2 regions of the Litoribacterium kuwaitense genome follow, and region 1 is predicted to be linked to the other one. Evidence: a T-box and tRNA genes for the amino acid it is inferred to sense, from the RefSeq annotation. Region 1 holds a T-box; the other holds one or more tRNA genes.
What was found. A T-box is a leader RNA that pairs with one kind of tRNA and senses whether it is charged. The one in region 1 lies ahead of tyrS (tyrosine--tRNA ligase), so its partner is inferred to be a tRNA-Tyr.

Region 1 (5,979 bases):
TGCGTCTTGATCAGCAGCTTTATCTTCATTGCTCTCGACCTCGGGTTCGGGTGCAGGTGGCTCAGGAGCACCGATAACGACTTCATTCGACGGTTGGGACGTATTCCCAGCAATGTCAACTGCGACGACTGTGTATGTTGCAGGGCTAACCGGAAGCTGTCGCGTTGTAGAATCTAGTGTAGAAACGAGCTGTCCGTTTTGGTAAACGTAATAGCCAACGACGTCTCGATCACTTCCTGACCAAGAAATGGTGTCGCCACTTCCTGAAAGTGTGACAGGAGTAGGAGCGCGTCCGTTTTCTATAGACGTGCTAGGCAATGGAGTGACCAAGTTAATCGAGCCTGCGAGAAGCTGACGAGGGTTCTCGATTTGGTCATATCCAGACGATTTAACAAAGTCAGGGTTGAGCATTGCCCCATATTGGACAAAATCTGACGGGGTAGAATCCATTGCGGCATATGGTGTGCCATCAACGAAAACATATTGACCAGAGACGAAGCTATTATCCCTTTCAGTTGGGCTATACTTCTGATTAATTAAATCGGTGGTGACCATGCCGGCTTGCTGACAAAGCTCCGTTGGTAGTTTACCAGATATGCCGCAAATCGATTGCGTAACCACGCCTTGAGGTCTTTCAAAAGATTCCCCTGCGATTAATGAAGGATTGACCGCATGCGCCTCATTCATTAAATCTGCCCACAGCTTTATATTACGAACGCCATACGAGTAGCCACGATAGTAACGCGGGAGAGACTGCGGTGTATCATAACCATTCCATACCCCTAAAGTTACTTGTGGATTCGAGGCGACAAACCAAGCATCCTTATAGTCTTGTGACGTGCCTGTTTTTCCCGCCCATTCCGACTGAAAGTTTAAAAATCCTGGTAAGCTTCTACCAGTCCCTCGGGAAACGACATCTTTAAGCATATCTACCATAAGGTAATTCGTCTGTTCGGAGAAGACTTGTACGGTTGAAGATTCATGTTTGTAGATCGTTTTACCTTCAGCATTTTCGATGTGATCAATCAAGTACGCGTCGGTGAATTTTCCTTCATTCCCAAAGGTAGCAAAGGCATTTACGTTTTCTTCAACGGTCACTCCTTCTGTTAAGGCACCAAGTGACATTGAATAATTCGAGCGGTCTGCATCGACAAGCGAAGAAATTCCCATCTGCTCCAAATACTTCGTCGGCTCGTGTCCCGCTTGAAGCATATCAACGTACAGTTTGGCCGCAGGTATATTGTAGGAATGAGCAAGTGCTGTGCGTGCTGATGTCATGCCATGATATCTTCCACCATAGTTATGTGGACTCCACATGTCATTGCCTGCTTTTATATTGTATTCCACGTCGGCAATGAGTGAGCCAGGTTGTGTAAACCCTAATTCCAACGCTGGAGCGAAGACGAGCAGAGGCTTCATCGTCGAGCCATTGGAACGAAGGGCTGATGTCGCATGGTTCAACTGTTCAAGTTGAAAGTCTCGACCGCCTACAAAGCTGATAATACGTCCAGTTTTATTTTCCATCAGTAAAGCGCCAACTTCCACAGGCTCTGATACTGTCACTGTCTCGCCGCTATCAGGGTCTTTAAACGAGACTTGTTTATCAGGTCCATATAAATCAAACTGATTTTTAACAGTCTGCATACGGTCATAGATTTCTTTATCAATTGTTGAATGAACTTTGTAACCTTCGTGCTTTAATTTGTGATGTGCATTTTCAAAGTATTCGTGACGAGTATCGTCATCAACGTCATTAAGAGAGACGCCATCAGCTTTTGCCATTTCGTTTGCTAGAATGTTTGTCGCCCTTTGCTCTATTTCAAAGGTTAGCCAAGGGTATTGTTGAACCGGTGAGCGTTGAGGTTCAGCAAAATCAGCTTGAATATCATAGGCGAGTGCCTCTTCATAGCTTTGTTTGTCAATCATTCCGCTTTCAAGCATTCGGTTTAGCACGACTTTCATTTTATCCAATCCAGGGCTAATGTCTGATTTCACAGTTCCATTGTTTGCAAACGGTGTAAATCGAAATGGACTTTGAGGAAGGCCAGCTAAATAGGCCGATTGTGCCAAGTTTAGTTCAGACGCATCGATGCCAAAAACGCCTTGGGCTGCGGTTTGAATACCAGCAATATTTCGTCCGGAAGCATTTCGACCAAATGGTACGATGTTTAAGTACGCTTCCATGATGTCATCCTTTTCGAAAAAGCGTTCTAACCGTAAAGCGAGTAAAATTTCTTTAGCCTTTCGATCAAAGGATACTTCATTTGTTAAGAGCTGATTTTTAATGAGCTGTTGGGTTAATGTACTGCCCCCGGTCCGTTGCGGTGAATTTGTAAATTCTTGAAAGAGCGCACGAAAGATCGCTTTAGGAACGACACCTTGATGTTCGTCAAACATTTGGTCTTCCGTAGCGATGACGGCTTGGGTCACGTATTCAGAAACGTCAGAAAGAGCGACCTCTTCACGCTCTAAATCTGAGGAAAGTTTTCCTAAGTATTGATTGTCTGCAAAATAAAGTTTTGACGTTTCATCATAATTGTAAATTTCAGTGCGCATCGTTTCATAATCTCGCAATGGTTCATCTTTAACGAGCGACGCAAAATAGCCCGCGCCCATTCCGCCAGCGAAAGCCATACCGATGATTCCAATCATAAGCATCAGAAGGAACATATTCCAGGTGACTTTGTATGTAATCCGCAGAGTAGAAAAAAACCTCATTGTCGACCGTTGCTCTAAAAACTGATTAAGGCGTTCATGGAATTGATTCCAAATATCTTTCATGGCGATTTATATCTCCTTCCCGACCATGACAAGTATAGCATTATACATAAATAATATATAGACTGAAAGAGACTTGTAAAGTACATATTGAAAAAAGAAGCATTGTAATTCACGTTGACAGTTCTTTTAGGGTATGATAAAAATGTAAGCAATAAACAAATGCTGTGAAGGGAAAACAGTAGCCTCTGCAAACGGAGCAAACAGAAAGACGGTGGTTTGTGTGAACCGTCCCGGCTCAGTTGGTGAATTACCTCCCGGATGCACTTTTTGCGAAGTTCACACTGGATATGGATGTGTAGCAAAGGGCGGTGCCTGCCGTTATCGGGCTAGAGTGGAAGCGTTTTGACTTCAAACAGGGTGGTACCGCGGCGAAAAAGCCGTCCCTGCGAGAAGAAAAAGGCTTTTTTTGTGTTTGTGAAAAATGTGATGTTACCGGTAAAATTAAAACTTTTAAGATAAGAGAGGACATAAATCAATGAATACATTTCTGAAAGATTTACAAGATCGCGGATTGATCCATCAGTCAACGGATCTCGAGGAGCTGTCAAAGACACTCGATGAAGGCCCGATTTCTTTATATTGTGGGTTTGATGCGACGGCGGATAGTCTCCATATCGGACATTTACTTCCGATGCTGATGCTTCGTCGTTTCCAGGAAGCCGGTCATCGTCCCGTTGCTCTCGTCGGCGGCGGTACGGGGTTAATTGGCGATCCGAGTGGTCGGTCGGAAGAGAGAACGTTAAACCCTGCTTCAACAGTACAAGGATGGACAGATAAGCTTAAGCAGCAAATTAGTAAAGTTGTGAAGTTTGATGACGGAGCCCAGCCTGCCAAGCTCGTTAATAACTATGATTGGCTTGGCGGATTAGAAGTGATCACATTTCTCCGAGACGTAGGAAAGCATTTTTCAATAAACTATATGCTCGCTAAAGATTCCGTTAGCACGCGTCTTGAAAAAGGCTTATCCTTTACCGAATTCACATATATGATGCTACAGTCTTACGATTACTTAAATTTGTACGATCAAGAAAAATGTCGCCTTCAGATCGGTGGTAGTGACCAGTGGGGCAACATTACTGCCGGCATTGAGCTCATCCGCCGCTCGATCGGAAAAACAGACGTTCACGGATTTACGATGCCGTTGATTACAAAAAGTGATGGTACAAAATTTGGAAAAACAGCCGGAGGAGCGGTTTGGTTAGACGGCACTAAAACAAGTCCATATGAATTTTATCAGTTTTGGTTAAATACCGATGATCGCGATGCGATTAAGTTCCTAAAGTGCTTTACCTTTTTATCGCTTGAGACGATCGCTTCGATCCAAGAGGAGTTTGACAATGCACCTGAAGAGAGAAAGGCGCAAAAAGTGCTCGCTGAAGAGATGACAAAGCTTGTGCATGGGGAAGAAGCACTTCAGCAAGCAATTCATATTTCTAATGCCCTATTTGGAGGCGGCGACTTAAAAACGCTCTCAAGTGAAGAAATTCGTCAAGGCTTTAAAGACGTACCTTCAAGTCAATGGGCTAAAGAGGAGATGTCGCTCGTCGATATGCTCGTTGAAGCAGGCATTTCTCCGTCAAAGCGTCAAGCGCGTGAAGACATCCAAAACGGCGCGATCTATATTAATGGAGAACGGCGCACCGAAGTGCAGACGGTACTTGGAGAAGCAGATAAGCTCGATGGCACATATGTCATTGTCCGTCGTGGTAAAAAGAAATACCACCTTATAGAGTGGGTGTAACGAAAAAGGCGCGGGATCGCGCCTTTTTGTCATGCCAGGGACTTGTCTGAATCATAAATGAATTGAAAGTGTTACCATCTTGAGAGTAAAAGGCTGAATGTTCCGTCAATAAAATGAGGCGAAGCAGTCTGCCTGTAAGTCATTGTAAACGCGTTACCTACTTTTTTCGGTTAACGACCAGAGGTATGACGATCGTAAGAGTACGTGATATAAATAATATCAGGTCCAGCACGATCTTTTCTTGTATTTTTTAATAAGTTTAGTCGCGCAAAAAGACAAGCAAGAGCAATTCTGAGATGTTTCCAAATGCTTCCTGTTAGTAAATCAGTTCTCAATATGTTCACTTATGTGGCTTAGAGGTGTTTTATGTTAAATAAACTTTCTTTTAAAATAGGATTATTGTTTTTCTTGTTTATCGTCATTATCGAGTTTATTTTGTTTCTCATTTTATATATAAATTTAGCTGACGATCGTGTGGAAGAGGTGATGAATAGCTTATTAGCGCGTGGGAATACCCATCGGGACGTGCTAGAAGATCATTTTGATCAATCCACGCTAGATCATGTAGGTATCATGGAATCAGTCTCAGAATTTGTCGTCGTCATTACTGATGAAAAAGGAGAGATGTTGATATCTTCAGACCCTGTAGAAGACGAGATGATTGATGTCATTCATAACACGAATAACAGGGAAATAGATTCAGATGGGAAAATTGTTGAGGATCGCTGGAGTGAAGTGAATTATATTGCAACAAATAGTCCAATGACAATAAACGGTGAGCACAAAGGTCACGTCTTTATGTTTGTTCACACAGAGTATGTAAAACGAACTGTTGATCAACTGAAAAGTCAGTTTGTACTGGCGGGCGTCATAACGATTGCTTTAACCATCGTAACCATTTTTATTTTATCAAGGTTGATTGCACAGCCTCTCATAAAAATGAAAGAAGCAACGGAACAATTAAGCCAAGGAAAGCACCATGTTGAGTTGCACACAGAGCGGAAGGACGAATTAGGTGAATTAGCGAACGCCATTACGAAGCTAGCAAAGGACTTAAAAGAACTAAAGATGGCGAGAAATGAATTTTTAGCAAGTATATCCCATGAACTTCGGACGCCTTTAACTTATATTAAAGGGTATGCAGAGATCATTAATCGTCAAGATTCGACAAAAGATCAAATCAAAGAATATGCAGAGATCATTCGTGAAGAAACAGAGCAATTAACAATACTGATTAAGAATTTATTTGCCTTAGCAAAAATTGATCAAAATAACTTCGTCATTAAACGTGAGCGAATCGCGATATGTGAAATCATCAGCAATGTTGCACACCTTATTCAACCTGTATTATCAGAAAGAAAAATCGTTTTAAATGTCAACTGTCCAAATGACATTACAGCGTTTGTAGATCCAGAACGACTCCAGCAAGTGTTTATCAATGTATTAGATAATGCTAT
Region 2 (3,970 bases), on a different contig from region 1:
AGCTCAGTGGTAGAGCTATCGGCTGTTAACCGATCGGTCGCAGGTTCGAATCCTGCCTGTGGAGCCATTTTTATGCTTCCATAGCTCAGCCGGTAGAGCACCACCATGGTAAGGTGGGGGTCGCAGGTTCAAATCCTGTTGGAAGCTTAAAATGAATAGACGTGTAAAAGGTTCCTTGAAAAGTAGGAACCTTTTTTTGTTGTTTTGTTTTATATTGCTCACAGTTTTGGTCTGGCACAGGTTGATCATTAAATTGTGCTGCCATTGTGAGGCAGTCATAGTCAATTAAGTAAAGGCAGTTGTCAGTGACTTCAATATAACCAGTCGCTTGCCTAAATGAATATGGAGCAGTTATAGGTTCGCCGTTGATGTGAACGTCGACTTCCCAAGAGTGCTCAATGCCTTCCTCAGTCATTTGAAATACTAAGATGTTTCTTGCTTTTGCTTGACTTGAAAAATGCTCATAAAGGGATGCTAATGTCCAATCTTCGTCAACGAAAGATTGATATCTGTCAGCATTGACAATCCCGATAAAATTGGTATCACCAAAGTTCATACAAAATCTCATTATACACGTCTCCTCTCTGATTCATTGTGTCAAGTTTAAGCGAAAAAACGTTCTTTTGATAGCATTTTTAAAAAGCGAGCCGACTTGAGGAAGTCTATGGGTGAATCATCCGCTCTTGAGAGTGATTTGAGAGGGATGTAAGCGACAATGGACTTACCCCCGACCTAAGCCGGAGGTGATGTTCTTAAAATTGATATTCCTCCAGAGCGAGTGCTTCATTGATTCGTTCGATCCAAATATCTCTCAGCTCTGGAAGTGTGCTTAGATGGGGACAAAGGATGGCGGATGTTTTCTGTTGCTTTGCTTCACGTACTTTCTTTTGCAGGTGTTCGAGGGGGAACCCTGTGAACAAGAGATATGGGACGACAAAAACGGTGGAGTGAGGAGACAGTGCACTTTGGAATGTTTCACTAAATGATGGCTCCTGTTTAGTGAGATAACAAGCAATGACATGCTGGTGGCCTGAACGATAGCGAAAAGCCTCAACAAGCTCTTCGAAATCTTCTTTAGCTTGTTGGTCTTGGCTCCCCATATCAACGACGAGGATCGTGTCATCGGGGCCAGGGGTTTTTCCTGATTGCTTTACTTGTTGTTCGATAAGTGTAGGTATTTTCTGATGCACTTGAATTGCTTGACCGTATGCTGTGCGCACATGTGGCTTTTGGAGTAGGATACGGTCAGCAGCTTCTGGAATGGCTTGTTGGTGATGTTCTGTAGAAAACAATAGGATTGGCATAATTAAAATATCTCTAATCTCTTTACGAATCATCATATCTAATGCTTCAGGAATTGTAGGGGGTGTAAATTCTAAAAAAGCCGTCGACTGAATGGTTGCTTCCACTTGGCCTTGAAGCTTATGAACATATGCTTTAGCTTCACGTTGACCTGCGTCAGACTGTGTTCCATGACAAACGTATAGTATGCTCTTCAATGTCATTACGTTTCGAAAAACGGATTCCATCTAAATAGAGACTTTAAAATAACCATTTTTCAGTTGCATGTCAGCGATTTTTTTCATGAAGTCTTCAGGTCATTAAAATATAGGTCATTTTAAAGTGTGAAGATCTTGTTGATCAATGCCAAGATGTCTCTTTTTTTGACGACTTTAAAACGTGTTTTTCGATAACGTCTACCCTCCTTTATATTTAGCCATTTCGGAATGCAATTTCTGCTCGCGTGTGGACTTTAGACATTGTATTCCTCATCTAAACTTCATATTGCATCACCTCTCTAGTAATATCGTCTTAATCATATAATATTTTATATTTTCTATGAATTTTGTATATTGGAGCTATTAAACGAATTTTTTATCTCTTCATGATGAATGAACACCTTGTTTTTTTGAAAGAAAACATAAAGAATTATACAAATTTTATTGTTGATTGCCTTAAAATCAGTATGTATAAAAACTTCTACTTAACAAATATTAAAAAAGGCTTGTTTTTTTGTCGAATGGTATATATAATAAAGTCTGCTTTTGTAAAAAGGCCCGTTGGTCAAGTGGTTAAGACACCGCCCTTTCACGGCGGTAACACGGGTTCGAATCCCGTACGGGTCATTCTTTTCTTGAGAAGCTTTTTTACATAGCGTGCGCGCTTCTATTGTAGATAGAGGTTACGGTCTTACATGGAGGGGTAGCGAAGTGGCTAAACGCGGCGGACTGTAAATCCGCTCCCTCAGGGTTCGGCGGTTCGAATCCGTCCCCCTCCACCATTTTGGGCTATAGCCAAGCGGTAAGGCAACGGACTTTGACTCCGTCATGCGCTGGTTCGAATCCAGCTAGCCCAGCCACGAGCCATTAGCTCAGTCGGTAGAGCATCTGACTTTTAATCAGAGGGTCGGAGGTTCGAATCCTCCATGGCTCATCATAAGCAATTAAAATAATTAAACGACAAAAACAACCTTTTAGAGAAAAGGTTGTTTTGCTATACAGACATCTCCATTCATCCGTCTGCTGACACCTCAAAAAAATCCTCATATTTTTTTAATGAAAATGAAACCTTTCTATGCTCTAATACGTATAATCAGACTACCCGCAATGAGCGGAGGTAAACTATGGAACCAATTGTAAAGGAACGCATACAACAGGTCAAAAAAGGTGACCAAAATGCGTATGGCGACATTGTCGAGATTTATAAAAACAAAGTGTATCACATTTGCTATCGTATGCTCGGTAATGCCCATGAAGCTGAAGACATGGCACAGGAGGCATTTTTACGGGCTTACATGAACATTCATTCCTATGATCCGACAAAGAAGTTCTCCACGTGGCTTTACCGAATTGCCACAAATGTATCTATTGACCGGATCAGAAAAAGAAAGCCGGATTATTCACTTGATGCGACTGTCCCTGGAACGGAAGGGATGGATATGTATGCACAGCTTGCTGCATCTGACAAGCTTCCAGAAGAAGAGGTGGAGTCGCTTGAACTCCAGCGCTGGATTCAGGAAGAGATGATGAGTCTACCACCAAAATATCGCTCAGCGGTTGTGCTGAAATATATTGAGGAGCTCTCTCTAAAGGAAATCTCCGACATACTTGATATGCCGGTGAATACAGTCAAAACACGAATTCATCGTGGGCGAGAAGCATTACGAAAACGCTTGGGGAGAACCTGAAGGAAGGGGGAAGTCAGATGAAATGCTCTGAACATGTCATTGAATGGATGCATGACTTTTTGGATGGTGAACTTCCCAGGGAAAAGGAAAAAGAATTGCATCACCATTTGAATGAATGTGAAGGTTGTAAGCAGCATTATCTCGAATTAAAACGAACCGTTGCGATCATTCAGGCATCACCAAAGATGAAAGCCCCAGAAGGTTTCACAGCAGGTGTATTGCAGCGTTTGCCTAAAGAGAAGAAGACCATTTCCATGAAGCGATGGTTTCGTGCGCATCCAGTCATTACTGCGGCAGCTATTTTCTTCCTTCTATTCGTTGGAGGCGCTTCAACCGTTTGGACAGATCAAAATCAGCTGTCCATGTCATCGCAAAGCAACTTACTTGTCGAGGGTCAGACGGTGGTCGTCCCTGCAGGAGAAACCGTCGAAGGCGACGTGTTTGTGAAAAATGGCGATCTGGAAATTCGCGGAAAAGTCACAGGGGATGTGACCGTTATTAATGGTCAAGTACTGAACGGCGATAGTGAAAAATATTTAGCTCAGTCCGGCCAAGTGGTTGGTGATATTGAGGAAATAGATCAAGTGTTTGAATGGTTGCTCTATCAAATCAAATCAACCTTTGGGTTTTAAACAACCACCTTTAACATAACAAGCTCGAGGCGCTCAGCTTTCGAGCTTGTTTTATTTTTAGGCTCTACAATATTTGTTGGGGTTTACGAAAAAAAGAACAAAAAAATACACACAAGCTCCTATATCTTTACTACACTTGAGTTGTCGAAAA

Region 2: it has a tRNA-Tyr gene. The T-box ahead of tyrS (tyrosine--tRNA ligase) is inferred to sense a tRNA for this amino acid. The anticodon was not compared.

Annotation. Positions count from the first base shown of each region.
Region 1 is NZ_JAALFC010000004.1:52,309-58,287, reverse strand. It holds gene G4V62_RS04220 (transglycosylase domain-containing protein) at 1-2,781, opposite strand, end outside; T-box leader at 2,937-3,169, shown strand; gene tyrS (tyrosine--tRNA ligase) at 3,257-4,522, shown strand; gene G4V62_RS04210 (sensor histidine kinase) at 4,889-5,979, shown strand, end outside.
Region 2 is NZ_JAALFC010000082.1:9-3,978, reverse strand. It holds tRNA gene G4V62_RS18840 (tRNA-Asn) at 1-67, shown strand, start outside; tRNA gene G4V62_RS18835 (tRNA-Thr) at 75-147, shown strand; gene G4V62_RS18830 (sirohydrochlorin chelatase) at 753-1,499, opposite strand; tRNA gene G4V62_RS18825 (tRNA-Glu) at 2,055-2,126, shown strand; tRNA gene G4V62_RS18820 (tRNA-Tyr) at 2,197-2,281, shown strand; tRNA gene G4V62_RS18815 (tRNA-Gln) at 2,285-2,359, shown strand; tRNA gene G4V62_RS18810 (tRNA-Lys) at 2,361-2,433, shown strand; gene sigW (RNA polymerase sigma factor SigW) at 2,624-3,187, shown strand; gene G4V62_RS18800 (zf-HC2 domain-containing protein) at 3,205-3,819, shown strand.